DNA from 2 places in the Paraburkholderia sp. EG286B genome. Region 1 is predicted to be linked to the other one. Evidence: predicted binding sites of a transcription regulator. Region 1 holds the regulator's gene; the other holds the start of a gene.
What was found. The regulator FliA, encoded in region 1, starts transcription of late flagellar genes. The targets are predictions, from matches to a motif close to CTAAAGTTTNNNNNNNNNNNGCCGNTA.

Region 1 (15,398 bases):
CGCTCGTAAGCGCGACGGTCTTGCCGTTGGCGAGCGACAGGCTCGGGGTGCCGTCCGACTTCTGGACCACGCCCTGCACCTGGCTCGCGACGAGCGCGGTTGCCGTGGCGGACTGGCCGTTGGTCGTCGCGCTCGCGGTGATCGTGTAGGTGCCGTCGGCGACCGTGTTGCCCGAGCTGTCCTTGCCGTTCCAGGTGACCGGCACGGTGCCGGCCGACTGCGCGCCGAGGTCGAGCGTGTTGACGACCTGGCCCGACGAGTTGGTGATCGTGAGCTTCACGTCCGAGACCGCCGAAGGCAGCGTCACGCCGAGCTGCGGCGCGCTGCCGCTCGACACGGCGGCGCTGCTGCCCGGGGCGAGCACGGTCGAGCCGATCAGCAGCGCGGCCTGCGCGTTCTGGCCTGCCGAAAGCTGGGTGGAGAGCGACGACAGCGACGTGTTGAGCTGCTGGATGCCCGACACCGTGTTGATCTGGGCGAGCTGCGAGGTCATCTGCGAGCTGTCCATCGGATTGGTCGGGTCCTGGTTCTGCAGCTGGGCGACGAGCATCTTCAGGAAGGTGGACTGCAGGTCGCTCGCGCTCGTGCCGCTCGACGACGCCGACGACGAACTCGAGCTCGTGCCGTTCATGGTGTCGAGCAGTTGCTGCGACACGGTGGCGGTGCTGCCGCCGATGGTTGTGTTGCTGGAACTCAACGCGTTCTCCCTCGATTGCGCTTCGTGCTTTGGCGTGTGGTGGTGGCAGGCGCTGCTTCATTTCGCGCCCGCTGGTCTCTGTATGTACTGCAGTGTCCGTACTGACTGCGGCTTGCCGTGCTTCAGGTTTCCCGCTTTACGTTCCGATCGTGAGCGTCTTGAGCATCAGCGTCTTGGCCGTGTTCAGCGTCTCGACGTTGGCCTGGTACGAGCGCGACGCCGAGATCATGTTCACCATCTCCTGCACCGGATCGACGTTCGGCATCGTCACGTAGCCGTCCGCGTTGGCGGAGGGATTGTCGGGGTCGTAGGTCTCTTTCATCGGCGTGGGGTCGTCCACCACGCCGGTCACCCTGACGCCGCCCACCTGCTGGCCCGAGGCCGTGCGCGCGCCGCCGAGCGGGTTCACCGCGAACACGACCTGCTTCGCCTTGTACGGCTGGCCGTCGGGGCCGGTCGTGCTGTCGGCGTTGGCGAGATTGGACGCCGTCACGTTCAGACGCTGCGATTCCGCCGTCATGGCGGAGCCCGCAACGCTGAAGATGTTCATCAGGGATGGCATGGTTTCGTTGACCTCACATCAGGTGCGCGTCACGCGCGCGTTGGTCGTTCATGGCTTCGTTAATGCGTTTTCCGGCTGCGCTGCCTGCGGCGATCAGCTCGAACCCGAGGTGATCGCGGAGAGCATCGTCTTGATCTGCTGCGAGACCACCGTCATGCCCGACTCGAAGTGCAGCGCGTTGTCGGCGAACTGCACGCGTTCGGTGTCGAGATCGACCGTGTTGCCGTCGAGCGCGGGCTGCACCGGCGTGCGGTACATGAGCTGGCTCTTGTAGGTGTCGGCCGGGCCGCCCGTCGGGATCAGCTTTGCGTCGCCGGCCATGTGGCCCGACTCCGTGGATGCCATCTGCATGCCACTCGTCACGCCCGCGGGCTGCGCCATGGCAAGCGGCTGGACGTTGCCGCCCGAGGTGGCCGTCATGCCCACCTTGCCGCCGGCGCCCTGCTGGCGCAGCGCGCCAGCCAGCGACGCCGCGAAGTCCACGTCGCGCGCCTGGTAGCCCGGCGTGTCGGCGTTCGCGATGTTCGAAGAGATCAATGCCTGCCGCGTGGCGCGCACATCGAGCGCTTCGCGCCCGAAGGCGAATTCGGCATCGAGTTTGTCCAGCATCGGGCGTTCTCCGTGAAACGAAAAAGGATTCGGCTTGAGCGCGGCGGGCTCGCCATCGGCGAGAAAACCGGCGCAAACGTTAGGCGCGTGGTCCGAAGGCCTTTGCGCATGGAGTGGAATATTAGGCGGGGGTGGCAAGAACCAATCGGACGAATAGCCGGTAAAGCGCCCCTCTATTCGACGCTAGCGCGCGGGGGCCGCCGCCTAGAATGCGAGGCGTGTCAATGCATTCGATGGAGAACGACAATGCCGCAGACTGCCACCTTGCGTAGGCCGCACGCCGGCCTGGAGCGGCGTGTGCGCGCGCTGTCGTGGCGCGCGTCCTGGACGTGTGCGCTTGCCTGCGCCTTTGGCGGAGGGCTCTTTGGCGGCACGCTCGCGCATGCACAAACGCCGGCGCAACCGGACGCCGCCGGCGGCCAGATCTTCATTGCGGGCCCCGGCGACCGCGCGGGCGCCGACGCCGCGCAGATGAACGCGCTGCTCACCAGCACGGCGAAGAAGCCCGCCGCGGCTGCGGCCAGCAGTGCTCCCGCCACCGAGGCCGCGCCGCTGCGCGCGGCCAGCTATGCCGATCTGAATTCGCACGGCGTGCCCGAGGATGCGCGCGCGGGTGTCGAGTCGAACGGCATGATCACGATTCCGGGTCCCGGCGAGCGCGCGCCCCAGGGCGACGCGCCGCGCATCGTCACGGTTCCCGCGCCGGGTGCGAGCGCCCAGCCCATGCGCGTGCCGGCGGCCAATGCGAACAACGCGGGCGCGCTGCAGCGCGTGAACCTGTCTACCGCCGCGAACCGCGTCGCCCCGGTGGTCGTGGACGCGGGCGCAGCGGCGCTCGCGGGCGCGAAGCCGGTTGCCAGCGCAAGCACCAGCGCGCCGCCGAACCCCAATACCAGCGCCGTCGCCACGAACGTGCAGGCCACGCCGCCCGGCCAGCAGGACGGAGAATCAATCCGCGCCGCCGCGCTCGCCTTCCTGCAGCAGCAGTCGGCAGGCTTGCCGGGCCACGTGGGCATCACGGTCGCGCCGGTGTTTCCGCGCGGCCTCGCGGCCTGCACGTCACTCGAGCCGTTCATGCCGCCGGGCGCGCGCACCTACGGACACACGACCGTGGGCGTGCGCTGCATCGGCGCGAAGCCGTGGACGCTCTATGTGAGCGCGCGCATTGCCGTGGACGTGACCTACTACGTGGCCTCGCGCCAGATCGGCGCGGGCGAGGCGCTTTCGGCCGCCGATTTCATGCCGCGCGCGGGCGACCTCGCGAACCTGCCGCAGACCATCATCACCGATCCGAACCAGGCGACGGGCGCCGTCGCGCTCGCGCGCATTTCCGCGGGACTGCCGCTGCGCACCGACATGCTGCGCAGCGCCGCCTCGGTCGTCATCGGCCAGACGGTCAAGGTGATCGCCGTGGGCAGCAACTTCACGATCTCCGCCGAGGGCAGCGCGCTCAACAACGCCGAGCCCGGCCAGCAGGTGCGCGTGCGCACGAGCGGCGGCCAGATCATCTCGGGCGTGGTCAAGGACGCGGGTACCGTGCAGGTGCAGATCTAGGGCCGGTAAGCGCTGGTAAGGGCCGGATCAGGGTGTGCAGAGCCTCGTCCAACGGCCCGATCCGGCCGTTTCCGGCTTGGTGCGCCAGCACACGTAACAGCATGTAACGGTGGGATTTTCGGCTAAAGTTCGGCCCGACCTGTGCCGTTATCAAGGTCAAATCGATCAGGAATGCCCATCGTGAAAGTTGACTCCTCCACCCGCAATGATCCGCGCACGCTGCAGGATGGCCTCGCGCGCTCGCAAGCCGATTCGACCGGCGTAAGCACCGACACCGCGGCCACCTCCGGCGCGGCAGGCAGCACGACCGCCGCCGCCCAAGGCGGCGCGAACGTGAGCCTCTCGTCGCTCTCGTCGACGATGCGCTCGCTCGCGGCGAGCGGTTCCGCCGACATCGACACGGCGCACGTGCAGTCGATCAAGGACGCGATCCGCAACGGCACGTTGCAGATCGACTCCGGCAAGATCGCCGACGGCGTGATCCAGACCGCGCGCGACCTCATGAAGCCGACGTCGGGCAACTGACGCCCGATGCGCGAGCGCCGCGCAAACCTCGCTTTTTTGGTGCCTTGCAATGAAAGATGCCCTGTTGGCCACACTGATCGACGAACACGCCACGGTCGAGGCGTTCGCGTCGCTGCTCGCCTATGAAGAAAAGGCGCTCGTGTCGGCCGACGGCATGGAGGCGCTGCCGCAGATCGTCGAGCAGAAGACGACGCTCACGCAGCGTCTCGCGGGCCTCGAAAAAGCGCGCGACGCGCAACTGGCCGGCCTCGGCCTGCCGGGCGGCCGCAAGGGCATCGAAATGGCCTGCGACGGCGACGCGCGTCTGGCAAGCCAGTGGGCGCTGCTCAAGGGCTCGACCGAGCGCGCCCGCCGCAAGAATCTCACCATCGGCATGATGATCCGCACGCGCATGGAACATAACCGCCGCGCGCTGTCGATCCTGCGCGGCGAAACGGGCAACGGCTCGATGCTGTACGGTCCCGATGGGCGGCTGCCGGCGTTCGGGCTGTAAGCGCGCACGCACGTCGTTCGCCCAAAGACAAAAGCCGAAGCAGTGATGCTTCGGCTTTTTTGTTTTGCGCGAGTCCCGTCCATCAACAAAAAAGCCGGAGCGCTCTCGCACTCCGGCTCTTTCACCGCACCCGGTCCGCGCTGGCAGCCGCGCGGAGCGTCTACCGCCTCAATTCTCCTGGCCGGCCCACGACATCTCGCGCAGCCGCGTGCGCAGGCGCGCCACCGCCTGGCTGTGCAGCTGGCACACGCGCGACTCGCTCACCTCCATCACCGCGCCGATTTCGCGCAGGTTCATGCCGCGCTCGTAATAGAGCGACATGAGCAGCTTCTCGCGCTCGGGCAGCCGGTCGATCGCCTCGACGAGCGCGCCGCGCAGGCTGTCGTCGAGCAGCGCCGAGAGCGGGTCCGAATGATCGACGCAGTAGCGGTCGAGGAACGGTTCGTCCTCGGCGGAACGGTCGAAGTCTTCGTAGTAGATGAGCTGGCTGCCGTGCAGTTCCTGCAGCATGCTCTGATACTCGTCGAGCGGCATGCTCAGATGCTCGGCGATCTCCGTCTCGCTGGCCGAGCGCCCGAGCCGCTGCTCCACCTTGTGCACCGCGCTTTCCACTTCACGCGAGGTGCGGCGCAGGCTGCGCGGCAGCCAGTCGTTGCTGCGCAGCTCGTCGAGCATCGCGCCGCGAATGCGCTGGCTCGCATAGGTCTCGAACTGCGCGCCCTGATCTTCCTTGTAGCGGTTGGCCGCGTCGAGCAGGCCGATCATGCCGGCCTGGATCAGGTCGTCGAGGTCCACGCTCGCCGGCATCTTGGCGACGAGCTGCAAGCCGAGCCGCCTCACGAGCGGCGCGTACTTCGCGAGCACGTCGGCCTGCGAAATCTTTCCTTGAGCGTTATACATCGTGCTCTCCACTTCTCATCTCCCTGATTGGCGTCGTCGTGCGCACGTCAGACGTGCTGCGGCGACGTCCGCTGCGCGGGCGTCTCGGTCCGCCAGCCCGCATGGGACGACGCGGACGCGGATGTTGCGTTGGGTGCGGGATGCACACCCGTCACGGCCGCAACGAACAAATCGGCGTTCGCGGCGAGCGTGCTGTGTGCGGCGTCTGTTGCATGGGTAGCGTGTGGCTGGACGCCGGCTTGCGGCGCGCCATCCAGATCGTCGGCGGGTGCGTCGCCCGCCGCTTCATGTTCTTCGTGCGCCGCGCCGAACAACGCGTTGGCGCGCGCCGTGGCCGGCGAGCACGCCGAGACCGCGGGTCGCATCGGCCAGTGCGGCAGTTCGGCGGCCACGTGGCGGAAATCGCGCGCGGCGGCCGTCGACGGAAACGCATCGACGATGCAGCGCGCGAGCCTGAGCGCCTGCGCCATGTGCTGATCGGCGGCGACACTGCCGGCGCTGTCGAGCGACACGCTCAGGTAGCGGCTCGCCACCCCCGCGAGGTTCTCGATCGCGGCCTGCGCGTCGCTGGCGTTCGCCACATGATTCGCGAGCACGCGAAACTGCGCGATCGCATGCGCGAAGTGCAGCCGTTTCATGCACGCGTAGGCGTCCGTGATCGACTGCGCACCGATGCGCATCACGATCAGCACGTCGTGCGCGTGCATGGCGAGCGGCGAAAGCGCGCCGTCGGCGTCGAGCTGCGCGTCGATCAGGACGATGTCCGCGGGACCCGAAATGACCTTCTGCAGCTGGGCGGCCGTGTACTGCGCACGGTTGTCGCGCGAGGCGGCCAGCACGCCGAAGCCGAGCGCATGACGGCCCACAGCTTCGTCGAGCGTACGCTCGCCGCGCATGACGGCGGCGAAGTTGCCTGCGCCCCGCACACCGCCCACCAGCGCACAGACCGAGCGGGGTCCCAGACACTCGTCGATCACGAGCACGTCCTTGCCCTGCGCGGTGAGCGCCGCCGCGAGATTGACCACCGTGGTCGTGCGCCCGGGCGAACCTGCACCGCCCGTCACCGCGACCACGCGCGAGCCTTCGCGCGCGAGCAGCCGCCGCAGCCCTTCTGCCTGATCGATTACGAACTTATCCAAACCTGACCTCGGGAGCCTGCGAATTCGAACGCGTCGAGAGTGCCGACAGCAGCGCCGGGATATCGTCTTCGTGCGGCACGAACGGCGAACTCTCTCGCGGAATGCAGAAGGCACTGCGGATCAGGAAGCGACGCGTCGCCACATAAAGGTTCTCGGGGACCTTCTGGCCCGTCGAGACGTAATGCACCGGCAGCTTGTAGCGCAGCACGGTGTCGAGTGCGCTGCCGAGGTTGGTCGCCTCGTCGAGCTTGGTGAGGATGCAGCCCGTGAGCGGTGCGTCTTCGCTCTGGTAGGCCTGCACGACTTCGTTGAGCGTGTCGCCGTGGTTGGTCGCCGAGAGCAGCAGCAGGCGCTGCACCGGGCGGCCCGCGCCGCACAGCATGGCGATCTGGTCGGCCACGGCGCGGTCGCGCTGACTCATGCCGATCGTGTCGATCAGCACGATGTGCTTGTTCTTGAGTTCGGTGAGCGCGAGCTGGAGGTCCGCGCCGTCGCGCACCGCGTGCACCGAAACGCCAAGGATCTTGCCGAAGATGCGCAGTTGCTCGTGGCCGCCGATCCGGTAGCTGTCGGTGGTGAGCAGCGCCACCTTGCTCGCGCCGAAGCGCATCACGCAGCGCGCGGCGAGCTTCGCCGTGGTCGTGGTCTTGCCCACGCCCGTCGGGCCCATCAGCGCGAACACGCCGCCGCGCTCCATCAGCGCTTCTTCGTCTTCGAGCACGGGCAGGTTCGATTCGAGCACCGACTGGAGCCACTCCATGCCGGCCTCTTCGGTCTGCACGTCGGGCAGGCGATCGATCATCATCTTCACGAGCTGGGCCGAGAAGCCCGCGGCGAACAGCTGCTTGGTGAGCGCGCCCTGCACCGGGCTGCGGCGCTGGCGCTCGCCCCACAGGAGGCCCGCGAACTGCTCTTCCATCATGCCGCGCATGGAGGCGAGCTCGTTCATCACGGTTTCGTTGACGACCTGCTCGATGCGCGCGCGGATCGCTTCGCTCACGGTTTGCGCCGCATCGGCGCCCTGCGCATTGCGAGTGCCGGGCGCGGGGCCGGCGGCCTCCGGACCGTGGCCGAGGCGCTGCGCGGCGCGGCGCGCGGCGACATGAGCGGCCTCGAGCGCCCAGTCGGGCGTGCTGGCGTCGACGTCGGGCGGCAACACCGGGTCGGCGACGCTGCCGAGGCCGCGCGCGGCGGCGGCGGCGGGCGTCATGCCCGGCACGCGCGGCGCGTTCTGCTGGTTCGCGATGCGGCGGGCGTGGTCGATCAGCCAGGGGTTCGATTCGGCCATCGTGCGCGGCGTGTCGCCCGCCGACGCGGCGGCGGCCTGTTCGAGCCGCGCTGCGGCTTCGCGTGCGGCGGCCTGAGCGTTGGCGTTGGCGGCCGGCGCCGTGGACGCAAACGATGGCGCAAAGGCCGGCGAGGCGAGCGACTCGGTCGCAGCCTGCAGCGCCATTTGCAGCGGCGAATGCGCATGAGGAACGGCTTGTTGCGATTGTGCCGCCTGCTTCGCGGCTTGCAGCGTCGGCGGCATCGCCGATTGCGCGGCCTGCTGTCCCGCCGCGGCACGCGACGATGGCGACGAAGCCGAAAGCGGCGCGATCGCGGCCGACGCTTCCTTGCCTAGCGAGACGGCGGTGTCGGCGGCGTGGTCGCCATCGGCATCGGCATCGGCGCTTGCGCCGCCGTTTTCGACGCCCACTTCCGGGCTCGCGCCGAACACCGAGGAGAACACGTCCGGCATGCCGCTCGCGTAGGGGTTGGCACTGCCGACCGGGGCGGCGAGCGCCGCGGGAGCGGCGCCAGGCGCGCTGCGCGGCGCGCGCGACATCGGCGTCATGGCGGCCGAGGGCTGCGCGAACGGGGCGCCTTGACCACCCTGCGCCACGAGGCCACCCAGGCCTTGCGCGGCGGCTGCATCGGCCGGCGCGATCGCCGCGAGATCGCGGTCCGCGAGCGCGACGATTTCGACGCTGCCGTCGTCGAGCGTACGGTTCGACAGAACGACGGCGTCCGCACCCAGCGCTTCGCGTACGAGCCGTAACGCGTCGCGGCTGGTGCCACCGATGAATTTGCGAATGTTCAAGCTAAGCCCCTGATGAGGTGAGCGGCCAATGCCGCCGCCGGTCGTCTGTTGCTGGAATGGCGCTGGATTGCTGCCGGCCTGGCGTCTTACGCAAGGCCTTTTCCGATGTTGGAATTATTTCGAAGGTGAGCCCCCCATGATCGGTGGATCAGGGCGGAGAAATGCGGGCAATTCGCGGAATCGGTGACGGAGGTGCGCGCAGGCAAAAATTACGCGCAGAAAGGCTCGCCCACGGCTCGGCTAACGAAAAAGCCCACAAGAAGCGGGCTTTTTCTCATCCAGATGCGGCAGCGCGATCAATGCGCCCCGATCACGTTCACCACCTTCACGTTGCGCGTATCCGGCACCTCGGCGTACGACAGCACCTTGAGCTGCGGCAGGCTGCGGCGCAGGAAGCGCGACAGCATGGGCCGCAGCGCATGCTGCACGAGCATCACCGGCGCGAGGCCGAGCGCCTGCTGGCGCCCCATCGCCTGCTCGGTCTGCGCGAGCAGCGTATGCGCGAGACCCGGTTCGAGGCCGGGGTTCGGGCCGGAGGTGAGCGTCTGCGACAGCACGCGCTCGAGGTTCGCGTCGAGGCCCATCACCTGCATGTCGGCGTTGCCGGGGAACCATTGCTGCGTGATCGCGCGGCCGAGCGCGATGCGCACCGCCGCCGTCAGATCGTGGGCGTCGGTGATGCGCGGCGTGTGCTCCGCGAGCGATTCCATGATCGTGCGCATGTCGCGGATCGGCACGCCTTCTTCCAGCAGGTTCTGCAGCACCTTCTGCAGCGTCGTGACCGGCAGCACCTTCGGCACGAGGTCGTCCACGAGCGAAGGCGTGTCCTTCTGCACGCGCTCGAGCAGCGCCTGCACTTCGCGGCGCCCGAGCAGCTCGGCCGCGTGCATGACGACGAGGTGATTCAGGTGCGTCGCCACCACCGTGCTCGAATCGACCACCGTATAGCCGAACACCTGCGCCTGCTCGCGCACGTTCGAATCGATCCACACGGCGGGCAGGCCAAATGCCGGGTCCGTGGTCGGCGTGCCGGGCAGCACCGCGCTCACCTGGCCCGGGTTGATCGCGAGCCATTGGCCCGGGTAGGCCTCGCCGTTGCCCACCTCCACGCCCTTCAGCGCAATCCGGTAGGCGTTCGGGCGCAGCTCCAGGTTGTCGCGAATATGGATGACGGGCGGCAGGAAGCCGATTTCCTGCGCGAACTTCTTGCGGATGCTCTTGATGCGCTTGAGCAGCTCGCCGTCGGTGTTCTTGTCGACGAGCGGAATGATGCGGTAGCCCACTTCGAGGCCGAGCGTGTCGATGAGCGCCACGTCGTCCCAGGTCGCTTCGGCGTTTTCGACGGGCGCAAGCGCGGCGGGCGCGGCGTCGGCGATCACGGCGCTCGCCTTCCTCGCCTCGGCGTTCTTCTTGAGCGTGCGGCCGAGCTGGATCGCGCCGCCGCCGAGCAGCAGAAACGCGAAGTGCGGCATGCCCGGAATCAGGCCCATCATGACGATGATCGTGCCCGTGATCATCAGCACGCGCGGGTTCGTGAAGAGCTGGCCGGTGAGCTGCGTGCCGATGTCTTCGTTGGTCGCCACGCGCGAGACGATCACGCCGGCCGCCGTCGAGATGACGAGCGACGGAATCTGTGCGACGAGGCCGTCACCGATGGTCAGCAGCGTGTAGGTCTCGCCCGCCGAGGCGAGCGGCATGCCGTGCTGCACGACGCCCACGATCAGACCGCCCACGATGTTGATCACCATGATCAGCAGGCCGGCGATGGCGTCGCCGCGCACGAACTTGCTCGCGCCGTCCATCGAGCCGTAGAACTCGGCTTCCTGGGCAATCTCGCTGCGGCGCTTGCGGGCCGCCTCTTCGTTGATGAGGCCCGCGTTCAGGTCGGCGTCGATCGCCATCTGCTTGCCGGGCATCGCGTCGAGCGTGAAGCGCGCGGACACTTCGGCGATACGGCCCGCGCCCTTCGTGATCACCATGAAGTTGATGACCATGAGGATCACGAACACCACGATACCCACGGCGAAGTTGCCGCCCACGAGGAAGTGGCCGAACGACTCGATCACCTGGCCCGCTGCCCCCGGGCCGGTGTGGCCTTCGAGCAGCACGATACGCGTGGAGGCCACGTTCAGCGAGAGCCGCAGCAGCGTGGAGAACAGCAGCACGCTCGGGAACGCCGCGAAGTCGAGCGGCTTCATGGTGTACATGCTGACGAGCAGCACCATCACCGAAAGCGCGATGTTGAAGGTGAACAGCAGATCCAGCAGGAACGGCGGCAACGGCAGGATCATCATGCCGAGGATCATGCAGATCAGGATCGGTCCCGCCAGCGCGCGCAGATTCGTGCCTTGCAGCATCTCCGGGCGCCGCGCGAGGAAACCGGTGCGGGCGTTCATTCTGTTGCTCCTTCAGTGCCGTCGCGCGCCGGGTTGTTTTCGGCGCGACCAGCGGTGTTCGATGCGTTGTTTGCGTTCGTGGAATTTGCCGCGTTGGCGCGACTGGCGGCCTCGGCGGCCGCGCGCTCCTCGGGGGTGAGGGCTTCGTCGGCTTCGCTGGCTTCGTCTTCGTCGCTCATCGCGCCCTTGTCCATTTCGGGTGGCACGTCGAGGTCGGTCGGCTCCATCGGCACGTCGCCGCCATGCTCGCGGAAACGCTTGAGCTGATAGACCCACGCGAGCACCTGGGCGACCGCGCCGTAGAGCGGTCCCGGAATTTCGCGGTTGATGTCGACGTTGTAATAGAGCGCACGGGCGAGCGGCGGCGCTTCGAGCAGCGGCACGTTGTTCTCGACCGCGATCTCGCGGATGCGTGCGGCCACGAGGTTCACGCCCTTGGCGACGACCTTCGGCGCGCGCATCTCGCCATCGGCGTACTTGAGCGCGACGGCGAAGTGCGTCGGGTTGGTCACGACCACGTCGGCCTTGGGCACCTGGGTCATCATGCGGCGGCGCGCGGCGGCGCGCTGCTGCTGGCGAATGCGCCCCTTCACGTGCGGGTCGCCTTCGTTTTCCTTGTGCTCGCGCTTCACTTCTTCCTTGGTCATGCGCAGCTTGCGGTAGTACGACCAGAGCTGGTACGGCACGTCGAGCGCGGCGACCACGAACATGCCGGCGACCGTCATGCCGCAGCACACGCCGATCAGATGCATCGCGTCGGCGAACGCGCGCGGCGCGGGCTGCATGGCGAGCCCGAGAATCTCGTCGCGCCGGCTCCACAGCGCCCAGCCGCCGATCACGCCCACCACGAGCGTCTTGGCGAGCGACATGCCGAGCTGGATCGGCCCGTTCACGGAGAAGATCCGCCCGAGCCCCGACACCGGATTGAGGCGGCCGAAGTTCGGCTGCAGCGCCTTCGTGGAGATGAGCCAGCCGCCGAGCGCCATCGGCGCGAGCAGCGCGGCGAGCCCCGTGAGCGCGAGCACCGGCATCAGCGCCATGAGCCCCTCGCGCGCGGCGACGCCGGCGCCGATCAGCATGCGGCTGGTTTCGAACGCGCCCGCGTGATTGAACGTGAACGCGCCGCGCATCATGGCCTGCAGATGCTCGCCGATCGTGCCGGAGAGCAACCACGTGCCATAGAAGCCCGCCGAGAGCAGCGCGAACGTCGCCAGCTCCCGGGAACGCGGAACCTGCCCCTCCTCCCGCGCCTTTTCCAGGCGCTTGGGAGTGGCGGATTCGGTTTTCTCGAGGTCGCTGTCCTCAGCCACGCATGCTCCGGTCGCGGGCACGCGCCGCTCGTCGCGGCTGCGCGGCTGGCGCGCGCCCTTTTTCAGTGACAGCGATTATTGCCGCGCAAGCCAAGCGGCGATTGACGGAGTAGGACGGGGAAATCAGGGTATTTCGGCCGATGGAACCGGGGCGGCATCATCGGCGAACGCCGGCACACGATGCGCGCGCGCTCGCGGGCCGCCAACTTCACGGCCTACGCACCCTCAGCGCCCGCGATTTCAGAACGCGACGAACGGCGCCTTGCCGCCGGACGCGCTCATGTCCATGCCGTAGTACACGTAGCGGCCATAGAAGAACGACAACCCCAAGTCGAGCGCCGCCGCCGACCCGAACTGCCCTGCCAGGTTGTTGGCCGCATAGTTCGCGCCGCTGCCGAGCAATGCGTTCGCGTTCGCGACATTGAAGGTCGCGGTGCCTGTCGTTGCGCCGTTATTGGACACGAGTGCCGCGCTGAAGGACTGGGTGGACGTAGGGCAATAGAACGTGCCGAGATTGCCGCCGCACTGCGGCAGGGCGCTGTCGACGAAGAAGATCGCGTTCGAACCCGAGTCGAGGAAGGCCTGGAGCGTGCGCCCGTTGAACGTGGCGCTGAGCCTGCCCCACGAGTCCGTGTTGTAGCTTTGCGAGGCGGTCATCGCGTTGTTCGACTGCGTGCCGATGCCGAACACGAGCGTGCCCGTCGCGCTGGGCGCGCCGCTATCGGACACGGGGGCCATCTCGAGGATCACGCCGTTGCCGTCGGCGCCGAATTTGGGCACGGGGTTGGCCACCAGCTGGTTTTGCGTGACCGTCGCTGCGGCGCAGTTCGTATTGCCCGGGCAGGAGTAGTACAGGCCGAGGTTGTCATAAGGTGCCACGCCGATACCGAGAATGCCGTTCGCGCCGAGGTCCTGCACCGTGTTCTGCGCGTTGCCATAGCCCGCGCACGCCGACGGCACCGTGTTCGAGGGCAGGTCGCCGATCACCTGGATCGGGATACTGGATGCCGTCTCGCGGCCGATCGTGACGTCGGCGGAACGCACGGTGCCCCACGTGTAACCATCGGCGAAGGCCGTGCATTCGGCGAGGGTGCCGCCGTTGGCCGTGGCGGTCGGCAGCGAACCCAGCAGGTTCGGCAGCGCCGACGCGAGCAGGCGCAGGCCGAACGACGCCGTATCGACCTGAATGTTGTCGACGGTCTCGCAGGTGCTCGTGCCGGCCACGCAGATCTTCACGCTGACGGTGGGAATGTTGGGCAGCGTGCCGGTCAGTCCGCGGTTCACGACGACGCCCACGGTATTCGCGGCGGTGGCCGCGGTGGGCTGCTGGGTGGGACTGGGAACCGCGGAGCCGCTGCTGCCGCCACTGCTGCCGCTCGAGCTGCTGCTACTGCTGTTGCCGCTGCCGCCCCCGCCTCCGCAGGCGGCGACGAGCGAAACCAGGGCAACGAGCGCGGCGCCCGAAAGGAACCGGAAAGGTCGCAGCCACACGCTGCGCGAATGGCGTGAAGTCAGCACGTTCGGCCTCCGCTCGTCACTGGATATCGGAGGCGCTGACGCCCGCAGGCAGCGCCTGCGGCAGCCATGCCTGCCCGGAGAAGGCGCCCATGTGGCCGCCCGAATGCACCACGACGTTCGAGTTTTCGACCACGCCCGGCCCGCGCACGCGACCGGCGGCGTGGCTCGCCTTCACGCCGGCCGTGTACTGGGGAAAGTAGCTGCCCAGCAGCGTGGCGAGATTGGGCATCTGCGGGCCGTCCCAGGCGACGCCGAATACGGTGCCGGCCTGCGAGAGGTACTCGCGCACGACGGTGCCGTTGGCGAGCGTGGTCTGCTGGACGGTGTAGGCAGGGGTCGTGGAAGCGCCAGAGGCCGCGCCTTGCACCGCTGCGCGCGCAACGGCCGAGGCGTTGCCGGCCGCGGCTGCCGCCGAAGCGGCGCTCAGGGTGCTGACGTTCGCGCCCGCCGGCGTGGGCATAGGCGCACCGCCCAACGCGGCGTGAGCCGCCGGCGCCGCGAGCAGCGCGCAAAGCAGGCAACCGAGAAGCGCCGCGCCGGGCGCGCGGCAGGGTGCGGCGCGGCGCGCAAACGAGCGCACCGCCTTGCCACAGAACGATGTGTATGGATACAAGGCGTCCCCTCCCTCTTGCGATGGCGCGTTGCACCATACGCTGTCGGGGCCGCGCAGGAACGTCGCGGCGGGACGCAGCAGGACGGGCAACGGCTGGCTATGCTTCGCCGCCCCACCGCGACGCTTTTCGCGGCAGGGTACGAAGGCATGAGCAGTAGTATGCCCGCCTTGGACTACATGCGGCAGCTAACCGAGCGGTTAGCTGCACGTTAGGGGTCAGAACCCGAGACTTGCGAGCAGATCGTCGACCTGCGCCTGGTCCTGCACGACGTCGGTCTTGCCTTCCGGATTGATCTGCGGGCCGTTGAGCAGGCCTTCGGGGCTGCCCGTGCTGCTCTGGGTCTCCGCGAGCGCCGCCGCCGTTGCCGCGAACTGCTCGCGCCGCTCCGGCGCGATGTTCTCGACCAGCACGGTGAGCAACTGTTGCTCGATCAGATAGACCACGTCCATGATCTTCTTGATCACCTGGCCCGTCAGGTCCTGGAAGTCCTGCGCGAGCATGATCTCGAGGAGCTGCTGGTTGGTCGCCGCGGTGGCTTGCGGCACGCCATCCACGAAGGCCCGCGTGTCGTCCATCAGCTGGCGCACTTCCGCGCGGCCGATCGGCGCATCGTACCAGGTCGCCCAGCGGCTCGTCAGTTCCTTCGCGTCGCGTTCGAGCGTTTCCTGCAGCGGCTTGGCGATGTCGATCGCGGTCAGCACGCGTTCGGCGGCCTGCTCGGTCATGTTCGCGACATAGCGCAGCCGGTCGCGCGCGTCGGGCACCGCCTCGGCGGCGCGCTCCACGTGCTTGTCGAGGCCGAGTTCGCGCATCGAGTCGCGCAGGCTGCGCGTCAGGTGTCCGATGCGCGCGAGGATGCGGTCCGTCGCGAGCTCGCTGGCCTCGCCCGCGGCGGGCGGCGCGAAGTCGAACTCGGGCGGCTGCGGAAGCGGCTCGATGCCATCGGCTTCCGGCCACTCACCGGAATGAGCGCCGGACGGCTCACTGATGGGCTCGTT
Region 2 (15,398 bases), on a different contig from region 1:
GTCGAGCATGGATCAGATGACGGCGAACGTGCGCCAGAACGCGGATAGCGCCCAGCATGCGGCGTCGCTCGCAAGCCAGGCCGCCGACGTCGCGACGCGCGGCAGCGCCGTAGTCGACGACGTGGTGCGCACCATGGGCGACATCACGACGAGCTCGCAGCAGATCGGCGACATCATCGGTGTAATCGACGGCATTGCGTTCCAGACCAACATCCTCGCCCTGAACGCCGCCGTCGAAGCGGCGCGTGCGGGCGAACAGGGCCGCGGCTTCGCGGTGGTGGCCGCCGAAGTGCGCAGCCTCGCGCAGCGCTCCGCCACCGCCGCCAAGGAGATCAAGGCGCTGATCGAAAAGTCGACCGGCACCGTGACCGAAGGCCAGCATCTCGTGACCAACGCGGGCTCGACGATGACCGAGATCGTGCAGTCGGTGCGACGCGTGCACGAGATCCTCGAGGAGATCAGCAACGCGTCGCGCGAGCAGAGCGCCGGCATCGAGCAGGTCAACCGCGCCGTGGGCGAGATGGATCAGGTGACGCAGCAGAACGCGGCGCTCGTGGAACAGGCCGCCGCCGCCGCCCATTCGCTCAAGGATCAGGTGAGCGGGCTGCGCGAGTCGATCGCGAGCTTCCGCTTGCCCGCGCACGCGTAACGCTGTCGCCATACCGGCTCACCGCCGGTCTGCATGTCTCCCCGCCGGGCCGCATTCGCGGCCCGGTTCGCTTTGCGCCTCTCCCCGCTCCCCTGCACGGCTCGCGCCGCCTGACGGCGTGCACCGCGCGCCCTATTGCCTCGCGGCCGTGCGCACCCAACATTTCAATTCAATTACATCCTGTTTACAATGTGACTCTGCCCCGCCATCCCGCCTTGCCGATGATCCGTTCCAGGAAACCGCCGCGCGACCCGCACGCAGCCGCGACCCGCCACCCGATGCTTGCGCCGCGCCTGCCCGCGTGGCGCTCGAAGTTCATCGTGTTCATCACCTTCGCGGCCTTTGCGGCGCTGGCCGGGCGCGCGTTCTGGATTCAGGTCGCCAATCACGGCTTTTACGTGAAGCAGGGCCAAAAACGCTACCAGCGCACCTTGGAGCTCGACGCCATGCGCGGGCGCATCGTCGACCGCAACGGCGCGCTGCTGGCCGTGAGCCTCGCGACCTTCGAGGTCTGGGTGAATCCGCGGCTCCTCGACGCCGCCGCGCACACGCCGCTCGCGCGCCTGCTCGACATGCCGCTCGCGGAACTGGAGCGGCGCGTTGCCGGCGACCGCTCCTTCGTGCTGCTCAAGCGCCAGGTCGATGCCGAAACCGCCGCGCACATCGACGAGATGGGCGCGGGCGGCATCACCCTGATCGCCGACTCGAAGCGCTATTACCCCGAAGGCGAATCGGCTGCGCACGTGGTGGGCTTCACCGACGTCGAAGACGCCGGCCAGGAAGGCGTGGAGCTTGCCGCGAACGCGCGCCTGCGCGGCACGCCGGGCCAGCGCGAGGTGATCCGCGACCGGCTCGGGCGCGTCGTTTCGGAGCCGAGCGAGCGCGTGCAGCCGCGCAACGGCGACACCGTCCAGCTCACCATCGACCGCCGCGTGCAGCAGCTCGCGTATACGCAGCTCAAGGCCGCCGTGGCGAAGAATCATGCGGAAGCGGGCAGCGTCGTCGTGCTCGACGCCCAGAACGGCGAAATCCTCGCGCTCGCGAACTGGCCGTCGTTCGACCCGAACGACCGCGCGCGGCTCACGGGCAAGCAGTTGCGCAACCGCGCCGTGGTCGACACGTTCGAGCCCGGCTCGACCATCAAGCCTGTGGTCGTTTCGCTGGCGATGGACCTGCACAAGGTCAACGCGAACACCCTCATCGACACCGCGCCGGGCACGTACCGCATCGGCCCCGCGACGATTCACGACACCTCGAATCACGGCCGCATGACCGTGGCGGAGGCCATCCAGAAGTCGAGCAACATCGCGCTCGCCAAGCTCGCGCTGAACCTGCCCGCGCAAACGATCTGGGACAAGTATCAGGAGTACGGGCTCGGGCAGCGGCCCGGCGTCACGTTCCCGGGCGCGGCGCCTGGCCGCGTGCGGCCGTGGGCGCGCTGGCGCCCCATCGAGCAGGCGACGATGGCCTATGGCTACGGCCTGTCCACCTCGCTTTTGCAGATGGCGCAGATCTACACGGCCTACGCCGGCGACGGCACGCTGCATCCGGCCGCCCTGCTGCGTGAAGCGCCGGGCGGCGCAGGCGGTGCCTCCGCGTCGGCGGCGCGCGTGGTCACGACGCCGGCCACGGCCGCCGCGATGCGCAAGATGCTGGAAATGGCGACGAGCGACGGCGGCACGGGGCGCGCCGCCAATGTGGAAGGCTATCGGGTGGGCGGCAAGACCGGCACCGCGCGCAAGCAAATCGGCGCGGGCTACGCGAAGAACCGCTATCGGGCGCTGTTCGTCGGCATGGCGCCGATGAGCGCGCCGCGCGTGATCGTCGCGGTCATGATCGACGATCCGGCGGGCAAGGCGTTCTATGGCGGCACGGTCGCGGGGCCGGTGTTCTCGGGTGTGACGGCCGGCACGCTGCAGTTGCTCGGCGTGCCGCCCGACGTCGCCGCCGGCCCCGAGAGCGCCAGGGGTGCCAGCGGCACCCGGGGCGGCTCAGGGCGCGGTTAGCGCCTCAATCAATGGTGGCGATAAGCGGGCGGCGACTCACTGCCCGACACGGCGGGCGCACCCGCTTCACCGTTCTGCGCGGGCGGTGCGCCGTAGCCCGATTGCGCGACCTGCTCCTGCGCCAGGCGCGCTTCGTTGGCGCGCTTTTCGGCAAGCCGGCCCATGGCGCGCTGCACATCTTCCGGATAAGTGGCGTCGTTCGACGAAGCCGGGTTGTACCCCACCGACTCCAGATCGACCAATTCCTGAAGCACCTGGGCACGCGTTACCGGGCCGTTGTGCGTGCCGGCGGATTGGGCAAACGACACCGCCGGAACGATCGCCATCATCGAAACCAGCGCCGCGCGCAGCATTGCGTTTTTCACCTTGCTCTCCTTATGTATTCGATGAGCAAAGTCTACGCAGCACGGCCACGCCTAAAAACCGGCTCGCGGGGGAGAGAGTCTTCTATACCTCGCAAGATTGATAAGGGTTCTGCGATCCTCAGATCTGGTCGCGGCCAAACGCGCGCAGCCCGTCGAGATCGAGCACGTCCACGCGGTTGTACGAGAGCGCGACGAGCCCCTCGCGCTCGAGCGTCTGCAGCGCCTGGTTGATCCGTTGACGCGACGCGCCCGCCAGCATGCCGATCTCCTCCTGGGAGATGTCGAGCGCACGCCCCGTCTCGGGATAAAGATAGGGATTGAACATCTGCGCGAGCGACTGCGCGACGCGTGCATCCACGTCGAGCAAGCGGCTGTTCTGGATCAACGCGATGAATTCGCCCATGCGGTTGTTGAGCTGATGAATCACGAAGCGGTTGAACGGCAGGCTGCAGTCCATGAGCCGGTGGAACGTCTCGGTGGCGACGGCCATGACGAGCGACGGCTGCAGCGCGATCACGTCGTACTTGCGCGGCTCGCGCTTGATCACGCTCCCCTCGCCGAACCAGCCCCCGTGCGGCACGCCCGAAAACGTGCAGCCGCGCCCCGATGCATTGAAGATCGCCAGCTTCACGAGGCCGGAACTCACGCCGAGCCACCAGTCCGAGGGCGCTTCGCGTGCGGCGACGATCGCGCCCGCGGCATAGCCCTGCGCATGCGAGGACGCGAGCACCCACTCGCGATGCTCGGGCTCGAGCGCGCGGAACCAAGCGCACCGCTCGAATAGCGCCGCCAGGCGCGCGGCGTTTGCGGCGTCGATGCGCTCGCCTTCGCGCCATGAATCGCGGGCGGGCGGTGTCCCATCCGGGGGCATAATGGATTGCGACATCGCGCTTTCCTGGGTTAGGTCAATCTTTGGGTCGATCTTGTCGGGCACACCGTGCGTCGCGGCCCGCTCTGTCGCGCCGGCGACAGACTGGCATGCGCGGCCCTGCTACGGTAGCGCGAATCATATCGACAAACCCATAACCGTTCGGAGACACCGCCATGTTGCACCCCTACGAAGAAGGGCTCGCGCAACGCGAGGCCAATTATGTGCCGCTCACGCCGGTCGATTTCATCGCCCGCGCCGCCGAAGTCTATGGCGACCGCCTGGCCGTGGTCCACGGCGAGGTCCGCCGCGACTGGCGCGAAACCTATGCGCGCACGCGGCGGCTCGCGAGCGCGCTCGCGCAGGCGGGCATCGGCCGCGGCGACACGGTGGCGGTGCTGCTGCCCAACATCCCCGCGATGGTCGAAGCGCACTTCGGCGTACCCATGCTCGGCGCGGTGCTCAACACGCTCAACACGCGACTCGATGTCGCAACCATGCTGTTCATGCTGCGCCATGGCGAAGCGAAGGCGTTGATCGTCGATACCGAATTCGCGGCGCTCGCGCAGCGCGCGGCGCTCGAATTCCCCAACCTCAGGATCATCAGCGTGGCCGACATCGCGGCCGCCGACCCCGAGTACTTCCCGCGCGCCACCGACTACGAGGCGTTCCTCGAACAAGGCGATCCCGAGTTCGCCTGGGAGCCGCCGCGCGACGAATGGGACGCCATTGCACTGAACTACACCTCGGGCACGACGGGCGACCCCAAGGGCGTGGTCTATCACCATCGCGGCGCGTACCTCAACGCAGTGAGCAACATCCTCGAATGGGACATGCCCAAGCACGCCGTGTACCTCTGGACGCTGCCGCTCTTTCACTGCAACGGCTGGTGCTTCGCGTGGACCGTCGCCGCGCGTGCGGGCGTGAACGTGTGCCTGCGCAAGTTCGACGCGAAGCTCGTGTTCGATCTCATTCGCAGCGAGCGCGTCACGCACTATTGCGGCGCGCCCATCGTGCAGGGCGCGCTCGCCGACGCCCCCGCGGAGTATCGCGAAGGCATCGCTCACACGGTGTGCACGATGGTGGCAGGCGCCCCGCCCGCGCCGGCCGTGATCGCGAAGATGAAGGCGATCGGCATCGAACTCACGCATGTCTATGGTCTGACCGAGGTGTACGGCCCCGCTGCCGTATGCGCGGTGCAGGCGCGCTGGCAGACGCTGCCCGACGAGGAACAGGCGCGCCTCGCCGCACGCCAGGGCGTGCGCTATCACCTGCAAAGCGGCGTGAGCGTGCGCAACGCGCAGACGATGGAACCCGTGCCCGCCGACGGCGAAACGCTCGGCGAGATCATGTTCCGCGGCAACATCTGCATGAAGGGCTATTTGAAGAACGAGCGCGCGACCGAAGAGGCGTTCCGCGGCGGCTGGTTCCACACGGGCGACCTCGGCGTGATGACGCCCGACGGCTACGTGCGCATTACCGACCGCAGCAAGGACATCATCATCTCGGGCGGCGAGAACATTTCGAGCATCGAGGTGGAGGACACGCTGTATCGCCATCCGGCCGTCGCGCTCGCCGCCGTCGTGGCGATGCCCGACCCGAAGTGGGGCGAAGTGCCTTGCGCGTTCGTCGAACTGCGGCCCGGCGCGAGCGCCACGGCCGAGGAAATCATCGCGCACTGCCGGCTCTTTCTCGCGCATTTCAAGGTGCCGCGCGCCGTGCGCTTCGGCGAACTGCCGCGCACGGCCACGGGCAAGATCCAGAAATATGAGTTGCGCGCGCAACTAGGTTCGCAAAGCGCGATCGATGTGGCTGGTGCAACACCCGCGCCGAAAACACCTCGGTAAGAACGACAGCGGGGCCTGCTGGCCGGTACACGTGACGCATTCGGGCGGCCCGCGCCGCCCGAATGTAACGTCAGTTGACAACCCGACCCTCTACGGCCTGTTCCCGATTGTCAGGTACGGCGCTTAATCCTTTCTGCATCAAGGGCCAACTGTCAAAGCGGCCTTTCTTGCATGAAGAATCGTATGAAACGAAAGCTTACAAGTGGTCACGTTTTCCTCCGCTTCTGGCCGATAAGCTTTGAACCGTGGTCGCGACACAAAGGCATCCCGATGCCGCGTGACTGACGACGCAACCAACGAGGAGGTAACTCATGAACACGAAGAGCTGGAAGACCCCCGCCCGCGCCATCGCCGCAGCACTGATCGCCGGCGGCGCATTGATGGGCGCCTCGAGCGCCTTCGCTCAATCGGCTCCGTATGGGCTGCGTGCCGAATCGGCGCCGCAATACGGTCAACCGCACATGATGCCGGTGGACGCGCACGTCTCGATCGGTTGGCACGAGAACCGTTATTACGACGGCCACCGCTATTGGGAACACGACGAGTGGATGCACCATCACCCGCACGATCCGGGTCCCCCGCACTACCGCGACGACGACCATCGTCCGCCGCCCCCGCCGCGTTACTGATCCGCGTGACGCACGCGTGATCCAGGGGCCGCCTTCTCTGGAGGCCCCTCAAGCGGCACACCGAGGCCGGTCTTCCCCCTGGGGAGACCGGCCTCGGCGCATTTCAGCGCCTTACTTCGCCGCGCGCGTGCGGGCGCGCGAATATCGTTCGCTATGCGAATCAAATTGACCGCAACGCCCGCCACACGGCGGATCCGGCCTGCCGCGCCGCACGCCGGGCGCATCCGGAAAGGCAGACGTTAGTAATTGCAGGTAATGCGGAAGTGTTGCCGCCCGCACGCCCCGCGGGTAACGTTGATGGGCGTTTCGTTCCCCGGAGCGCACGGTGTATTCTCATTGCCCGGCCAGAGATGGCCGGGATTTTTTTTGCGCGCGAATGAGAACACTAGCGCCCTTCGGGTGCCAGGCGCACCAGGTTTTTTTTCCGATTGCGGACGCAATTTTGCGGACGTAAGGTGGGATTGCCTCTTGAGAACAGGCGAGCCTTGTGACCCCCGGTCGTGACACCGTCCGACCGGGGATTTTTTTGGCTTCTGTGCTTCTGGAGAATCGCGTCTGCCGGAACGGTGCAGCGGCGCCGCGAGAGAAGAACTATGACGGATCACCGAATGAGGAGTTCGGCTTCGCTCCAGCCAGAGCTAGATCCGTCACGCCGTGCATTATCCGGGCTCAAGGCCGGGGCGTCACTAGCATCTGACGCAAAGAACCATTACGCAAACTGGCAAGATATGGGGACTGACGTCGAAAGCCGACCCATGAGCATCGGTTAACATGGGGGTTTCGCCTGCAGTGCCACCCCGCTTGTGCCAACTTTCACGCTCGCCCATCCCGTCACGGCGGAACTCGATATCCGCAAGAGCCGCTTCATCGCGCACGCCCTTCCCGTTGCCGACCGCGAAGCGGCCATGGCTGAAATCCGCCGCCTGCGCGACGAACATCCCACCGCCACGCATGTTTGCTGGGCGCTGCTAGCGGGCGGCCAGTCCGGCATGTCCGACGACGGCGAGCCCTCCGGCACCGCCGGGCGCCCGATCCTCGAAGTGCTTCGCCATCACGACCTGGACGGCGTGCTCGCCGCCGTGGTGCGCTACTACGGCGGCGTGAAGCTCGGCGCGGGCGGCCTCGTGCGCGCCTATACCGACGCCATTGCCAGCGCCCTGCATGGGGCCGAGCGCGTCGAGCGCATCGCGCAGGCGCGCCTCACGGTCGAACTCGGCTATCCCGACGAAACCCGCGTGCGCCACTGGATCGACCAGCAGCAGTTCACGCTCGTGGAGAGCCAGTACGCCATGACGGTCCGCCTCACGATCCAGTTGCCCGCTACCGCCTTGGACGCTGCGCGCCACACGCTGACTGATCTCACGCAAGGCCGCTCGGGCTTCCCCGAGCACGTTTGAAGCGGGCGGCTGGCTGCCGCCGCAGTACCGATCCTGTACTTTTCAAAAACTTTTCATTTCTTTCATAAAGTTTCATGAAAGCTTGCCGTAATGAAAGCATGGCCGCGCATTTGCGCGTTCCGTCGACTCGACGCACCAGAACGAACGGACTTCTTTCATGGCAAGCACGATCACGAACACCACGACCGCCAGCGCCAACAGCGCGCTGAGCGACGCCGCCCAGTCGATCATCAGCGGCGCGACCAACTCCACGCTCGACGTCAACCAGCTCGTCAAGGCGCTCGTCAACGCCAAGATCGCGGGGCCGAGCGCCATCCTCAGCGCGAAGCAGACCGCCAGTAGCACGACACTTTCGGCGCTCGGCACGCTGAAGTCGGCGCTCGCTTCGCTCCAGACCGCACTCGAGCCGTTCAAGGATGGCGCCGCGCTGCAACGCTTCACCGTCACGACGAGTGAGAAGGACAAGGGCTTGAGCGCGGTGGCCGGCAAGAACGCGGTGGCGAGCAGCTTCACGGTCGAAGTCGATCGCCTCGCGACAGCGCATAAGCTCGCCTCGGACAGCTTCGACACGGGCGAGACGCTCGGGGAAGGCAGCCTCGACATCTCGATGGGCGGCAAGTCCATGCATCTGACGATCGCTGCGGGCAGCAACAAGCTCAGCGACGTCGTCGCGGCGATCAACCGGGCGAAGGACAACCCAGGCGTCACGGCGTCGATCGTCAACGGCGCCGACGGCCAGCACCTCGTGCTGACCGCGAACAAGACCGGCGCGGCCAACGCGATCGACGTGCAGGCGGGCGCGGGCGTCGACACGCGCCTCGCTTCCTCGCAGATGCGCGAAGTCGAGGCAGCCAGCGACGCCGAGCTTCGCATCGACGGCACACGCGTCACGAGCGCGAGCAACACGCTCGAGGGCGTGGTGAGCGACATCACGATCAAGCTCGCAAGCGCCTCGGTGGGCACGAAGCAAACGCTCACCATCGCGCCCGACACCGAAGCGACGGGCACATCCATCCGCGACTTCGTGAAGGCGTACAACAGCTACGTGGATGCCCTGAGCGGGCTGACCTCCTACACGGCCGCGACCGGTTCGACGAGCGCGCAAGCGGGCGCGCTGCTCGGCGACTCGATCGCGCGCACGCTCGCGGCGAGTCTGCCCGCGGTCGTTTCAGCGGGCGTGAAGGGCAGCGACGGCGTGACCCATTCGCTGGGCGAGATCGGCATCAAGCTCGACAAGAGCGGCAAGCTCGAGATCGACGACGAGACGTTCAAGAAAGCGCTGCAACCGGGCAACAGTGCGATTGCGGCGCTGTTCGGCAGCGGCGGCATGACCACGAAGCTCAACAGCGCCATTACGCCCTACGTGCAGTCGAGCGGCATCATCGAGCGGCGCAGCACAGCCATCAACAAGGAACTCGACGACATCAAAAAGCAGTCGTCGATGCTCGATGTGCGCGCAACCCAGCTCACTGCGCAATTCAACCGCCAGTTCACCGCGCTCAATAACCTCATGTCGATCATGAACAACAACCAGCAATATCTGACACAGCTCTTTGGCGGCGCAAACAGCGCGGGCGCCCTCGCGACGAATCACAAATAAAGGCGTGAATGTGCGGTGATCGACGCTAGCAAACGTCGACGGCAGACGAAAAAAAGGCCGCCGAGTGAATCGGCGGCCAACAGGGGACGTGAAGAACAACCGCGAATCGAACTATCGAATCGACCCGACCGCTCCATCATGGCGAGCCAAAATTAAGACAAACTTAAACGCGCGCAAAAAACGCTCGGGAATTCCGGCGCACCGGGGCGCAGGCAATTGAAAGAACGCGTAATAATGGGCTGGCTATACTTGATCTGGTCCGGGCCGCGCATTCATTCGCGCCCGCATGACCGTCTTCTACCCAACCCGGAAGAGCCGCCATGTTTGATCGACTGCATCGGTTTATGGAAGGCGCAGGTCCCGAGCGGCGCCATCGCGTCTGGAGCAAGGTGCGCATTTTCGTGGCCGCAATGGGCACGCTCGGCTCTGCCGCCGGCATCGCCATCGCAGTGGTCGGCCTCATCAACTTCGACCACCAGAAGGTGATTGCCGGCGTGGCCGTCATCATCGTCTGCACGGCAATCTACGTGTCGATCCTCGTACGCGACCGCAATCGCGCCGACTAGCCACGCCGCCCAGCGTTACTGCTTCACTGCAGGTTCTGGCCGTCGCGCGTGACATGCACGGCCGTCGCGCCCACGTAGTCGGCGCGAATGCTGTCGCCCACCTTGATCGATTCGAGCGGCACGTCCGGCGGCGCCACCACCACGACCGTGCGGTTCGGTCCGCGCAACGCGACCTTGCGGCTCTTGCGGTCGATCTTCTCCACCGTCGCGATCACCTGCACGCTGCGCGCCGTTGCCGTCATGCCGCCGGAAGCGGGCGTGGTAGCGACCGTATCGACGCGCGAGCGGATGCCCCGCGTGGCCACCTTTTCGGCGCGCAGCAGCAACGCCTCCTTGTAGAGGATGTTCACATGATCGCCGGGCTTGAGCTTGCTCACGTCGCCGACCGCGGGATCGACCGCGACCGTCACCAGGTTGCGTCGGGCGCCGCGCAGCGTGACCGAATTGGTGGCCGCGTCGATGCTCACGACCGTCGCCGTGGTCTGCACCTCGCCGATCTGTAGCGTCGCGTTGGGCGCACTTTCAGGCGCGGCATCGGACGCCGTCTGCGCAAACAGCGGCACCTGCGGCGACACGCCGAGGGCAAGCACGAGTATGGCGCCGAGCAGCGGCGCCGAAGAACGGTAGCGTGTGGACATGAAGCCTCCTTGTGTGGATCGTGAATGGCAAGAGAGCGGCATGGCGCCGCCCGCACGCATCAAGCGCTGGTCATGCAGGCTTCTTCGGCCGCACAGCGCAGGTAATGGGCATAGACACGCTCGCGTTCCTCGTTGGCGAGCTGGCGCTTTTCGGCAAGCCGCAGCATGCGATGCCGGTCCGCGCCGAGCGTTTCGTAGTAGCGCTCGGTATGCAAGCGCTTGAAGCGTGTATAGAAGTCCGGGCCGGGCAGGCCCGAATCGGTCGAGAGCAGCGAGGCATAGTCGGCCTCGCGTGGCTCGCACAACGCGGCCGCGGCCGCCTCGAGCTTTTCGTAACGCACCCGCAACGGCACGTCGCCCGCGAACAGGGCATGAAACGCGCCGTACGGCACGAGCGAGCGCCGGCTCGCAGCGCGGCGCAGCAAACGACCTACCTTTTCATCGAGTTCTTGATTCATCCGCAGCGGCCAGAAAGCGGGCCGCCGCCCATGCCGCGCATCGTTTGACGAAGCGCACGGACGCATTTGGCGGCCCGCGGGATTCAGGGACCCGTTTCGCCACACGATACGCTGCGCGGCGAATCCGGCATTCTGCATTCGTTCATTCGAATCCAATCCGCATTGCAATCGATTCGAAATGTTTGCGAAAACATTCTGCACAAAAAAAGCAAATCACTCCCTGAAATTGCCCCATAGCCGTCATCACCCTGCCGGATCAGGCTAACTTTTACGGCACAGATCGAAAACGCTAACAAACATCTAAAGGTGCGACCGGCGTCATTTAATTCATATTGAATAAGACTGGCTCACTTCAATCCATGCTGAATACTGAATTAGTCATACAAAACAACGCAGAGTGTTGCTTTTCAATGTTGAGCAATTAAGTCAGGTTAACTGGCTGAAATAGGAGCAAACTTCGGATTGCCTGAGCGGTGCGAAATGGCGGCGCGCATTGTTGACCCACGCGAGTCGGTTGTTTTTTCTCATTAGTTCAGGATTATCCACAAGTCAAGCAGACTATTTTTCCGCTAGCTATACACATTCCCTACAAAAACAATTATTAATATCCGCTGCGGAACACCGAGGCGTTTCGCAACAAGCGCCCTTCACCGGGCGTCGATTTCGCCGTCCGTCATGGTTCCCGCGTCACCGCACCGGCGCCGGATCCATGGCAAGCGACAAGACCCGCTTGCAGGAAGGGTTACAGGAGCGGCACATCCGCATTGCCGCGTGTCCGGAATCTTTCGTCGACGAGTGAACACATGCTTACCCGAACCGAGAACCTGCCGAGCGTCGCGAGAAGAATGGCCGCCGGCCAGATGTTGATGGAAGGCGCGACCGTGAATAGCGTCGCCGACTCACTCCACCTTTCCGCCCAGACGGTGAGGCGCTACAAGTCCATCGTCGAAGACGGCGGCCTTGCAGCGCTCCAGCAGATGAGCGTGGGTGGCCGGCCTTCAGTGCTCGATCAGGCCGCACTAGGCTGGATCGCGAGCGCCCTGCACGGCTCCGCGCGAGAGCATGGCTTTGCGAGCGATGCGTGGACCAACAGCCGCGTGCGCGAGCTGATCGGCCGCCAGTTCGGCGTGCACTATTCGCGCGTCTATACCTGGCAGATCGTCTCGAACCTCGGCCTCGGCCACCGGCTGTCGAAGTCCGCGCGCTGAACGGCATGGCGGCCGTCGCGCGCCGCACGCAAGCCGGCGCGCCTCAGCCTCGCGTTGCGGGTGCATCGCGGCCTCGGCTTCCGGCTTCGGAATCCACCAGCGGCTGCGCCCCCTCGCCCGTCCATTGCTGCGACCGGACCTGATTGCGGCCCGCTTCCTTGGCCTCGTAGAGCAGGCGGTCGGCGGCGGCCAGCAGCTTCGCGCCGCTGCCGCCGTCCGGCGGATTGCAGCTCGCACACCCCGCGCTCACCGTCACGCACCCATGGTGCGTACCACTCAGCGTGAGATTGTCCGACTCGATGCGTTTGCGGATCTTCTCCGCCATGCGCGTCGCGGCGTCGAGCGCCGTGCCCGGCAGCACCACCGCGAACTCTTCGCCGCCAAAGCGCGCGGCGAGATCGGTTGCGCGCCGCGATCCTGCAGCGATGCGCCCGGCCACGAACACCAGCACCTCGTCGCCGGCGGCGTGTCCGTAGGTGTCGTTGAAGAGCTTGAAGTGGTCGATGTCGAAAAACAGCACGGAAAGCGGCGTGCGTTCGCGCACCGCGTGATGCCACTCCTCCGCGAGACGGCTGTCGAGCGCGCGGCGGTTCGCGAGACCCGTGAGCGGGTCGGTGACGGCGAGGCGCAAGAGCTTGCCCTCGGCCACCACCTTGTCGCGCAGCGCGAAGGCGAGCATCCAGGACACCGCAACCCATGCGCCGCCGAACACCGTGGTCATCACGAGCGCGATATAGCTGCGCCGCCGCCAGCCGGCGAGCACGTCCCCCACGGCGGGCGCGACGACGACGATGAACGGCGAGTTGCCCACATGCGCAAAGGTGTAGATGCGCTCGACCCCGTCGATTGCCGAGTGCAGCGTATAGGTGCCGGCGTCGCGACGCGAAAAAAATGCGAAATTCGGCAGGTCCGCGTAGCTCGAGCCGGCGCCGCGCGTCGAGGGCGGCTTGCTCGCGAGCAGCGTGCCGTCGCGCATCAGGATGAAGAGGTGGCCGCCCGGGCCCAGGTCGATGCGCTCGAGCAGTTGATCGAGATAGTCGAGGCGCACCCCGAGCAGCGCAACGCCCGCGAACGAGCCGTCGGGCGCGTTGATGCGGCGCGTGAGGCCGATCGTGAGCGCGCCGCCGCGCAGGCGGGAATGGAACGGCTTCGAAAAGAACAGGCCCACATGCGGGTCGCGCTGCTGCGCGACGAAGTAATCGCGGTCGGCGAACGAAATGCCGGCGGGTGAAGTGTCGAAGGCGTTGCTGCGCGAGGCTTTCACATGGCCCGTGGCGTCGATCACATAGGCCCCGCCGAGCCTCGACGCCGCCGTCGCCCGGTCGAACAGCACGCGCTGGCGCAGCGACTCGGGCATGCTCCAGGTCTGCGGCTGCTGCGCCGCCTGAACCACGGCCTGCAGCGACAGGTCGTAAATCTCCACGTTGCGGGCAATGTCGTTGCTGATGAGCTGCACGAGGTTGCGCGAGTTCTCCTGCGCGTGGCGCAGCTCCTCGGCGCGCCCCTCGTAGAGCGCCGCGTAGGTGAGGATCGCCATCACCGTCGCGACGAGCGTGCCGGAAAGCCCCGCGAAGAAGGGATAGTTGCCGATCAGGCGCGTCGCCGCCTTCGCCCGCGCGTGGGCCCAGCGGTGCACCAGAAGACGCAGCGAAAGAACCCGTTTTGGCATCTGCGCAATCCTCTTGCTGACGGCGCGATTCGATGGGGCGCCGGTCTGTCGGGCATGCATCGGGCATGGCTGGCACGAATCCGTCATCAAACGGACACCTGGGCGGTTCAGGATCGGAGGCGAAACCTTTGTCCACTCCCTCCCCCAGGAGCCCGCCTGCCATGCCAGAATTTTCCCTGTCACCGCAACCGGGCACGGCCCCCGCACGCGGGCGCAACGCCAGCCTGCTCGCCTTCCTCGTGGTCATCGCCGCAGGCGCCGTGTACGTGGGGATGCATCTCGCCGACGACCTCTCGCCGGTGCGCGAAAGCTCGGCGATGCCCTGGATCCTGCTCGGCATCGCGCTCCTGATCGCGCTCGGTTTCGAGTTCGTGAACGGCTTCCACGATACCGCGAATGCGGTCGCAACCGTCATCTATACGCACTCGCTTTCGCCCAATATCGCCGTGATATGGTCGGGCGCGTGGAATTTCCTCGGCGTGCTCACGTCCACCGGCGCGGTGGCCTTCGGCATCCTGCAACTGCTGCCGGTGGAGCTGATCCTGCAGGTAGGCAGCAGCGCGGGTTTCGCCATGGTGTTCGCTCTGCTCATTGCCGCGATCATCTGGAACCTGGGCACGTGGTACTTCGGCCTGCCTTCGTCGAGCTCGCATACGCTGATCGGCTCGATCATCGGCGTGGGTCTCATGAACCAGCTCATGCACGGCGCGAACGGCACGAGCGGCGTGGACTGGAGCCAGGCGCTCGGCGTGGGCAAGTCGCTGCTCTTTTCGCCGATCATCGGCTTTCTGCTGGCCGGCCTGCTGCTGCTCATCCTCAAGGCCGTCGTGCGCGTGCCCGCCCTCTACTCGGCGCCGAAGGGCAAGGAGCCGCCGCCGTTCTGGATCCGCTCGTTGCTGATCCTCACCTGCACGGGCGTGTCGTTCGCGCACGGCTCCAACGACGGCCAGAAGGGCATGGGCCTCATCATGCTGATCCTGATCGGCACGGTGCCCACGGCCTATGCGCTGAACCGCGCCGTGACGGCCGAGCAGACGCAGACCTTCATCGCCGTCGCGCACGACGCCACGCGCGCGCTCGAGCGCTACACGAACGGCGTGGCCGCGCCCGCCGATCCGCGCGCCGAAGTGGAACGCTTCATCGGCCGCCGCACGCTGTCGAGCACGACGGTGCCCGCGCTCGCCGCGCTCTCGAACCAGGTGACCGAACAGGTGCGCAGCTACGGCTCGCTCGCGGCAGTGCCGCAATCGGTCGTCGATAACGTGCGCAACAACATGTACGTGGTTTCCGAAGCGATCCGCCTGCTCGACAAGCAGAAGGCGGTGCCCTTCTCGGCCGACGACCTGAAGTCCATCAACAACTTCCGCAGCCAGATCGACCACGCGACGAAATTCATCCCGACGTGGGTGAAGGTGGCCGTGGCGATCGCGCTGGGGCTCGGCACGATGGTGGGCTGGAAGCGCATCGTGGTGACGGTGGGCGAGCGCATCGGCAAGCA

Region 2: the regulator FliA is predicted to act here: its motif matches at 7,826-7,852, upstream of fliD (flagellar filament capping protein FliD).

The regions. Positions count from the first base shown of each region.
Region 1 covers NZ_JBFRCF010000008.1:287,550-302,947, reverse strand. The annotation lists gene AB4Y42_RS19815 (flagellar hook assembly protein FlgD) at 1-631, opposite strand, end outside; gene flgC (flagellar basal body rod protein FlgC) at 834-1,259, opposite strand; gene AB4Y42_RS19805 (flagellar basal body protein) at 1,353-1,868, opposite strand; gene flgA (flagellar basal body P-ring formation chaperone FlgA) at 2,115-3,422, shown strand; gene flgM (flagellar biosynthesis anti-sigma factor FlgM) at 3,603-3,947, shown strand; gene AB4Y42_RS19790 (flagella synthesis protein FlgN) at 3,997-4,440, shown strand; gene AB4Y42_RS19785 (RNA polymerase sigma factor FliA) at 4,609-5,340, opposite strand; partial or broken gene AB4Y42_RS19780 (MinD/ParA family protein) at 5,697-6,479, opposite strand; gene flhF (flagellar biosynthesis protein FlhF) at 6,472-8,562, opposite strand; gene flhA (flagellar biosynthesis protein FlhA) at 8,859-10,958, opposite strand; partial or broken gene flhB (flagellar biosynthesis protein FlhB) at 11,108-12,268, opposite strand; gene AB4Y42_RS19760 (DUF3443 domain-containing protein) at 12,509-13,783, opposite strand; gene AB4Y42_RS19755 (DUF2844 domain-containing protein) at 13,803-14,303, opposite strand; gene cheZ (protein phosphatase CheZ) at 14,616-15,338, opposite strand.
Region 2 covers NZ_JBFRCF010000010.1:274,473-289,870, reverse strand. The annotation lists gene AB4Y42_RS23275 (methyl-accepting chemotaxis protein) at 1-649, shown strand, start outside; gene AB4Y42_RS23270 (peptidoglycan D,D-transpeptidase FtsI family protein) at 871-2,655, shown strand; gene AB4Y42_RS23265 (DUF4148 domain-containing protein) at 2,664-3,020, opposite strand; gene AB4Y42_RS23260 (Crp/Fnr family transcriptional regulator) at 3,139-3,891, opposite strand; gene AB4Y42_RS23255 (acyl-CoA synthetase) at 4,065-5,735, shown strand; gene AB4Y42_RS23250 (hypothetical protein) at 6,047-6,364, shown strand; gene AB4Y42_RS23245 (YigZ family protein) at 7,168-7,761, shown strand; gene fliD (flagellar filament capping protein FliD) at 7,919-9,361, shown strand; gene AB4Y42_RS23235 (DUF2964 family protein) at 9,682-9,927, shown strand; gene AB4Y42_RS23230 (hypothetical protein) at 9,951-10,565, opposite strand; gene AB4Y42_RS23225 (hypothetical protein) at 10,625-11,023, opposite strand; gene AB4Y42_RS23220 (helix-turn-helix domain-containing protein) at 11,827-12,231, shown strand; gene AB4Y42_RS23215 (diguanylate cyclase) at 12,275-13,900, opposite strand; gene AB4Y42_RS23210 (inorganic phosphate transporter) at 14,062-15,398, shown strand, end outside.